DNA from 2 places in the Rhodoligotrophos defluvii genome. Region 1 is predicted to be linked to the other one. Evidence: riboswitches for the same ligand, from Rfam matches in the RefSeq annotation. Region 1 holds a riboswitch; the other holds the start of a gene.
What was found. A riboswitch is a leader RNA that binds a small molecule or an ion and turns the genes downstream of it on or off. The one in region 1 is predicted to bind thiamine pyrophosphate.
Positions count from the first base shown of each region.

Region 1 (4,206 bases):
GCTTTCTCGACACTGCCAAGGAGGAGTCCTTGGCGGCGATTGGCGAGGCCATGGCCGAGAACGGCCGGGTCATCGTCACCGGCTGCATGGGTGTCGAGGCCGAACGCATCCGCGCCGTCCACCCCGACGTGCTGGCCATCACCGGCCCGCATCAGTACGAGGCGGTGGTGGCGGCCGTGCACCAAGCGGTCCCCCCGGTGCATGATCCCTTCCGCGATCTGGTCCCGCCCGAGGGCCTGCGCCTGACCCCGCGCCATTACGCCTATCTGAAGATCTCGGAGGGCTGCAACAACCGCTGCACCTTCTGCATCATCCCGGGCCTGCGCGGCGACCTGCGTTCGCGGCCCGCAGCCAACGTCATGCACGAGGCGGAGCGCCTGGTGCGTGCCGGCGTGAAGGAGCTGCTGGTCATTTCGCAGGACACCAGCGCCTACGGGCTCGACCTCAAATATGCGCCGAGCAAGTATCGCGGCCGCGAGATCGAGGCGCGCATCGTGCCCCTGGCCGCAGCCCTGGGCGAGCTCGGCGCCTGGGTGCGGCTGCACTATGTCTACCCCTACCCCCATGTGGACGGGCTGATCCCGCTCATGGCGGAAGGCAAGATCCTGCCCTATCTCGACATTCCGTTCCAGCACGCAAGCCCTCAGGTGCTGAAGGCCATGCGCCGTCCGGCCAATCAGGCCAAGGTGCTCGAGCGCCTCGCGCAATGGCGCGCCATCTGCCCCGACCTGTGCGTCCGTTCCACCTTCATCGTCGGCTTTCCCGGCGAGACCGAGGCGGACTTCGCCTTCCTGCTCGATTGGCTAAAGGAAGCCCGGCTCGAGCGCGTCGGCTGCTTCAAATACGAGGCGGTCGAGGGCGCCGCCGCCAATGCCCTGGCCGACCCGGTGCCGGAAGAGGTCAAGGCCGAGCGCTGGGCCCGCTTCATGGAAGTGCAGGCCGAGGTCAGCCGTGAAGTCCTGGCCAAGAAGGTCGGACGCGAGGTGGATGTCATCATCGACGAGGTGGATGACGAGATGGAAGAAGCCGTGGGGCGCAGCATCTGGGACGCGCCGGAGATCGATGGCAACGTCTTCCTGCCGAACCATCCAAATCTTAAGCCTGGCGAGATTTATCGCGCGCGGATCATCGACAGCGAGGAGTATGATCTCATCGCCGAGGTACCGGAAGACGCGTGAACCGGGATTTGTCAGTTTGGATGGCGTGCCATGAGGAAGATGTTGCTTGTTGTGGCGGTTCTGACGCTTGCGGGCGCAGGCACGCACGCATCGGCCCAGATGATGCTGGATGACCAGTTCGAGATCAAGACAGCCTGCGGCGAAGCCGTGCAGAGATATTGCCCGAGGGTGGATATGACCAGCATCAATCAGCTCTGGACATGTCTGTCGCCGCATTTCATGCAGATCAGCCCCTACTGCAAGGCGACCCTCCAGGCCCTGCAGATCCGCTAAGGCATTTCCAGCACCAAACGAGAACGCCCGCAATCCAGAAGATTGCGGGCGCTCCCTTCGGCGAGCGGCTTAAAGGGTTACTGGAGGTTCATGCTCCAGCGATCCACTTCGCGCTCTGCCTCTTCCCGAGCCATTCCATAGCGCTCCTGAATACGGCCGACCAGCTTGTCGCGGCCGCCAGCAGCAACCTGCAGATCATCATCCGTGAGCTTGCCCCATTGCTGCCGGGCGGCGCCCTGGAACTGCTTCCACTGACCTGCAATCTGATCCCAGTTCATGTGCAGCCTCCGTTGGTGCATATGAGGGTAATGCGGTCGGCGTTTGGGGGTTCCAATTTCCGAAGCGCCTTGCGCAGCCCCTTTTGCGCCACCATTTGACGGAGTAGCCCGGTCTGTCATATCACTGGGTGTATCCAAGGGGAGCCCCGCACGGGGCTGAGAGGCCACGGGCGCATCGGACCATAGTCTGCTTGCGCGACATGGCGACCCTTCGAACCTGATCCAGGTCACGCTGGCGAAGGGATGGATCGTTCGCAACATCTTCATCCCCCATCCGGCACCATCGACCTCCCGGCAAACCGGTCCGGGCCAGCGCGTCCGGAGGGTGGAGTTTGAGATGAAGCGGATCGCTGTCATTGGTGCGGGAGTAGCCGGCCTGACGACCGCATGGGCCTTGGCGCGGCGTGGCGCCGAGGTCACGGTCTTCGAGCAAGCTGCCGAGCTCGGCGCAGCCTCCTGCTCCCGCTATGCCGGCGGCATGCTCGCGCCCTGGTGCGAGCGCGAGAGCACCGACGAGCTGGTCGCAACATTGGGCCAGGAAGCGCTTCCCTTCTGGCAGGAGATCTGCACCGACACCGTGGCGAACGGCACGCTGGTGCTGGCCCAGCGGCGCGATGCGGCCGAGCTCGACCGGTTCGCCCGCCGCACCCGCGCCTACGACGTTCTCGACAGCAGCGCAATTGCCGCGCTGGAGCCGGCGCTCGCCGATCGCTTCCACCGCGGCCTGTTCTTCCCCGGCGAAGGCCATACCGACCCTCGCCGCGCTTTGCAGGCGCTGGCCGCGCGGCTGCGCGAAATGGGCGTGCAGATCGTCCTTAGAACCGACGGCCTCGTCCACGGAACCGAGGGCGACCTGACGGTCGACTGCCGCGGCCTCGCCGCCAGGGATCAGCTGCCAGACCTGCGCGGCGTAAAAGGCGAGATGCTGCTGCTGCGCTGCCCGGATGTCGAGCTCGAGCGGCCGGTCCGCCTGCTGCATCCGCGCATCCCCTTTTATGTCGTGCCGCGCGGCGATGGCATTTACATGGTCGGCGCCACCATGATCGAGAGCGACGACCGCCGCCGCATCACCGCCCGCTCCATGGTCGAGCTGCTGAACAGCGCGCACGCCCTGCACCCGGCCTTTGCCGAGGCGGAAATCATCGAGATCGGCACCGATGCCCGCCCCGCCTTCCCCGACAACCTGCCGCGCATAAGGCGGAACGGCAGAACGGTTTTTGTGAACGGCCTCTACCGCCACGGCTTCCTGCTCAGCCCGTCGCTCTCGCGCATGGCAGCGGCGGTCGTTCTGGACGATGCCTATTACCCCGAGGTCATGGATGAAACTGAAGATCAACGGCGATATGCATGAGGTCGCCAGCAACACCCTTTCCGAGCTGCTCCTGGAACTCGGCTACGGAGATATCGTGGTCGCAACGGCCGTCAACCAGGCTTTCGTGCCAGCGACCGCGCGCCACAACGTGACGCTTGCGCCCGGCGATAGCGTCGAGGTGCTGGCGCCGATGCAGGGGGGCTGAGGTGACGGAAGCTCGAGACCGGCCGCTCACAGTCTACGGCACCGAGCTGGGCTCGCGCCTGTTTCTGGGCACGGCGCAATATCCCTCGCCTGCGGTCCTGGCCGATGCGGTACGCAGCGCCGCCTGCGAGGTGGTCACCGTGTCGCTGCGTCGGGAGTCCGGTTCCGAGCGCGCAGGCCACGCCTTCTGGCAGCTGATCAGGGACCTCGGCGTGCGGGTGCTGCCGAACACGGCAGGCTGCCACACCGTGAAGGAGGCGGTCACCACCGCGCAGATGGCGCGCGAGGTGTTCGGCACGCCCTGGATCAAGCTCGAGGTGATCCGTGATGACGACACCCTGCAGCCCGAGGTGTTCGGCCTGGTTGAAGCCGCGCGCATCTTGAGCGCCGAGGGCTTCAAGGTGTTCCCCTACACCATCGAGGATCTCGCCGTCGCCGATAAGTTATTGAACGCCGGCTGCGAGGTGCTCATGCCCTGGGGCGCGCCGATCGGGTCGGGCCGCGGGCTCAACAATGTCTATGCCCTGCGCAGCCTCCGGGCCCATTTCCCCGAGACGCCCCTGGTGATCGATGCGGGAATCGGCCTCCCCTCCCATGCCGCGCACGCCATGGAGCTCGGGTTCGATGCCATTCTGCTGAACACGGCGGTGGCCAAGGCCGGTGATCCCGCCGCCATGGCGCGTGCCTTCGCCCAGGCCATCGACGCCGGCCGGTGCGCCTTCCTTGCCGACCCCATGGAAGCGCGCGACATGGCCGCCGCCTCGACCCCGGTGCTCGGCATGGCCTTTCGGAGCTGACCGGTGCTCGACCGCTTCTATCTCATCGTTGATGACGTGCACTGGCTGGAGCGGCTGCTGCCCTGGGGCGTGAAGCTCGTGCAGCTGCGGGTCAAGGACCGCAGCGAGGATGAGGTCAGGCAGCAGGTGCGCCGAGCCCGGCTGCTTTGCAAGGCAGCCGGCGC
Region 1 covers NZ_SZZM01000002.1:16,994-21,199, forward strand. The annotation lists gene rimO (30S ribosomal protein S12 methylthiotransferase RimO) at 1-1,178, shown strand, start outside; gene E4P09_RS09200 (hypothetical protein) at 1,209-1,451, shown strand; gene E4P09_RS09205 (CsbD family protein) at 1,529-1,729, opposite strand; TPP riboswitch at 1,857-1,990, shown strand; gene thiO (glycine oxidase ThiO) at 2,055-3,080, shown strand; gene thiS (sulfur carrier protein ThiS) at 3,049-3,246, shown strand; gene E4P09_RS09220 (thiazole synthase) at 3,248-4,042, shown strand; gene E4P09_RS09225 (thiamine phosphate synthase) at 4,046-4,206, shown strand, end outside.

Region 2 (4,206 bases), on a different contig from region 1:
CGCGCCCATCGCATGGGCCTTGGCAGAATTGCCCACCGCGGTCGCGCCGATGCCGGGCGCCTCCGACCAGACGCCGATGGACGTGGCCGCCTCCCCAAGGGTTCTCCTCTTTCCTGTCTCGGGATCCGTCCACCCGTATTTCCCCCCTAGCAGGACACTGCCCCCGGGCTGACCGACTGTGGCAAAGTACAGACCTTCACCCGCTCTGTCGGTGCCCTTGCAGACCATTGCCGGATCTTGCGCTGTCCCGCCTGATTTCTTGCGGGGCACGAGATCGCAAATGGCATTACCCTTGCCCCCGCTCAGCACTACATTTTCAGGGCCGGGCACGGCGAGCGATAACGTCTGAGGCGCCTGCTCACTTGGCCTGTGAGACAAGCCCGCTCTATCCTGCGGATCCGCGGCCTGGCGCATCACGGCGCCCTGCTCCCACGGCACCGGCGCGCGAGGAGGTTCCTGAGCAAAAGCCGCCGAAGCAGTGGCCACGAGAGCAGCCACAGCAACCCCGGCCGAAAGTAAAAATTCTGATTTATGAGCGCGCGACAGTACAGTGCGCCCCGAATCCCGCAGCAACATAAGCAATTCTCCAAAGTGAATCAGGAGTAATATCGTCTGAACTGATCAAAAACTGCGAATCAACAGCATCAATCTCTTTGAATGGTTTGCGCTGCGGTATCGGCCCACCATGACGATATATTGAATGATTAAAGGCAAAATTGTGCCCGAATTCTACCGGCCACGATCAGAAGGAGAGCAGCAGCCATCGCCCAAAAGAAAAGGCGGCGCGAGAGACCCGCGCCGCCTCGCATATTTGTTTGCGCCCAAGCCCTCAGGCGGAGGGCTCATCCGGCCGCGGCACATAGACCTCGGCCCCCATCTCCATGAATTTCCGGGACATTTCGGCCATGCCGAAGGTCTGATCGTTCAGCTTGGCTGCATAATCGCGCACGTCCTGGGTGATTTTCATCGAGCAGAACTTAGGGCCACACATCGAGCAGAAATGTGCAACTTTATGGGCTTCCTTGGGCAAGGTCTCGTCGTGAAAGGCCAAGGCCCGTTCCGGATCGAGTGACAGGTTGAACTGATCTTCCCAGCGGAAGCTGAACCGCGCCCGCGACATGGCATCGTCCCACGCCTGCGCTGCCGGGTGGCCCTTCGCCAAGTCGGCCGCATGGGCCGCGATCTTGTAGGTGATCACCCCTTCCTTCACGTCGTCCCGGTTGGGCAGGCCGAGATGTTCCTTCGGCGTGACGTAGCACAGCATGGCCGTGCCGAACCAGCCGATCATCGCCGCCCCGATGGCCGAGGTGATGTGGTCATAGCCCGGCGCGATATCGGTCGTCAGCGGCCCCAGGGTGTAGAATGGTGCCTCGCCGCACTCGCGCAGCTGCTTCTCCATATTCACCTTGATCTTGTGCATGGGCACATGGCCCGGGCCCTCGATCATCACCTGACAGCCCTTGTCCCAAGCGATCTTCGTAAGCTCCCCAAGCGTCTCCAATTCGGCGAACTGCGCCGCATCGTTGGCGTCCGCGATCGAGCCCGGACGCAGCCCGTCGCCCAGGGAGAACGACACGTCATATTTCGCCATGAGATCGCAGATCTCGTCGAAATGCTCGTAGAGGAAGCTCTCCTTGTGATGCGCCAGGCACCACTTGGCCATGATCGAGCCGCCGCGGCTGACAATGCCCGTCACCCGGTTGGCGGTTAGGTGGATATAGCCCAGCCGCACACCCGCATGGATGGTGAAATAGTCCACCCCCTGCTCGCATTGCTCGATCAGCGTGTCGCGATAGACCGGCCAGTCGAGCTTCACCGGATCACCGCCCACCTTTTGCAGCGCCTGATAGATCGGCACGGTGCCGATCGGCACCGGGCTGTTGCGGATGATCCACTCGCGCGTGTTGTGGATATTGCGGCCGGTGGACAGGTCCATCACCGTGTCCGCCCCCCAGCGGATCGCCCAGACCATCTTCTCCACCTCCTCCTCCACGGAGGAGGTCACCGCCGAATTGCCGATATTGGCGTTGATCTTCACCAGGAAATTGCGGCCGATGATCATCGGCTCGAGCTCGGGGTGGTTGATGTTGGACGGAATGATGGCGCGCCCGCGCGCGATCTCGTCGCGCACGAATTCCGGCGTGACGAACTGGGGGATCGCCGCCCCGAACGATTCGCCATCGGCGATACTTTGCGCAGCACCGGCCAACGCCTGCTCGCGCCCGAGATTCTCGCGGGCGGCCACATAGATCATCTCCTTGGTGATGATTCCCGCGCGGGCACATTGCAGCTGGGTCAGCGGCCGCGAGCCATCACCACGCAGGGGCCGATGGCTGATCGGGAAGGCCTGGGCCAGGTGTTTGCCCCCCACATTGCCGTTGTCTTCGGGCTTGACCATCCGGCCGTCATAGGCCTCGATGCCGCCGCGCTCGCGCACCCAGGCCGTGCGGGTGCGCGCCAGCCCCTTCTGCACGTCGATGGTCACGCTCGCATCAGTGTAAGGGCCGGAGGTATCATAGACCCGCAGCGGCGGCTCGCCGGCGCTCGGATGCAGGCTGATCTCCCGGAAGGGGACCCGCAGGTCCGGCGCGGCCGCGGGCGAGACGTGAGTTTTGCTGCTCGCCGGCAGCGGCCCGGTGGTCACTTTCGGAATGCTGAAATCTTTAATCTTTGCAGGCTTGTTCATGGCAGATCTCCTCAGGCTTGAAGGAGATCCGGGAAACGGAGGCGGAGCTGGAGGAAAGCAAGAACAGGTTCCAGTCCCTTCGCCGGCATGACCCGGATCAGGTTCGAAGGGTTCGCTTTGTGGAAGGCTTGTGGGGCCCTCCGAGCATCTCAGCGCCTTGCGGCGCACCCCTCGGAACGCGTCTTCACTGTGCGGGATATCGGCGCCGCGCGCAAGGGCCGCGCGTCGTCCATCTGCAAATTGGGGGGGTCAATCCTCGAACGGGTCGTGCATGAGAATGGTATCGTCGCGTTCGGGGCTGGTGGAGAGCAGCGCCACCGGACACTCGATCAGCTCCTCGATGTGGCGGACATATTTCACCGCCTGGGCCGGCAGATCGGCCCAGCTGCGTGCGCCATGGGTCGATTCCGACCACCCCTCCACCGTCTCGTAGACCGGCTGCACGCGCATCTGCGCCGCTTGGCTCGCCGGCAGATGGTCGACCCGCTCGCCATCGAGCATATAGCCGATACAGATCTGCAATGTGTCGAACCCGTCGAGCACGTCGAGCTTGGTGAGCGCGATGCCATTGATGCCGCTGGTCTTCACCGTCTGGCGCACGAGCGCGGCATCGAACCAGCCACAGCGCCGCTTGCGCCCCGTCACCGTGCCGAACTCCCGTCCGCGCTCGCCCAGCCGCTCGCCGATCGCATTGGTCTGCTCGGTCGGGAACGGCCCGGCACCAACACGCGTCGTATAAGCTTTGGCAATGCCGAGCACATAGCCGATCGCGCCTGGCCCAAGCCCAGAGCCGGTGGCGGCCTGCCCCGCCACGACATTGGACGAGGTGACGAACGGATAGGTGCCGTGGTCGATGTCCAGAAGCGCGCCCTGGGCGCCCTCGAACAGGATGCGGTGGCCGGAACGGCGCTCCGCATCCAGCAGCAACCACACCGCATCCATGAACGGCAGCACCTTCGGCGCCACCGCGCACAGTTCCGCATGCAGTGCGGCCGAATCGATTTCCGGCGCGCCAAGCCCGCGACGGAGCGCATTGTGATGGGCAAGCAACCGCTCGATCTTGGCCCCGAGCGCATCCACGTCCTGCAGATCCATCACCCGGATGGCGCGCCGCCCCACCTTGTCCTCATAGGCCGGCCCGATGCCGCGCCGCGTCGTGCCGATCTGTCCCGCGCCCGCCGCCTCTTCGCGGATGGCGTCGAGCTCCCGGTGCAGCGGCAGGATCAGCACCGCGTTCTCCGCAATCCGCAGGTTGTCGCGCGAGACCTCGACCCCTTGGCCACGCAGGCGCTCGATCTCGTCGCACAGGGCCCACGGATCCACCACCACGCCGTTACCGACCACCGAGAGCTTGCCAGGGCGCACGATGCCCGACGGCAGCAATGACAGCTTGTAGGTCTTGCCGTCGATAACCAGGGTATGGCCGGCATTATGGCCGCCCTGGAAGCGCACCACCACATTGGCGCGTTCGGAGAGCCAGTCCACGATCTTGCCTTTGCCCTCGTCGCCCCATTGGGCGC
Region 2 covers NZ_SZZM01000001.1:698,988-703,193, forward strand. The annotation lists gene E4P09_RS03340 (YadA-like family protein) at 1-576, opposite strand, end outside; gene thiC (phosphomethylpyrimidine synthase ThiC) at 830-2,686, opposite strand; TPP riboswitch at 2,743-2,868, opposite strand; gene E4P09_RS03350 (adenylosuccinate synthase) at 2,936-4,206, opposite strand, start outside.
Region 2: linked by a shared signal. The riboswitch ahead of thiC (phosphomethylpyrimidine synthase ThiC) and the one ahead of thiO (glycine oxidase ThiO) in region 1 are both predicted to bind thiamine pyrophosphate.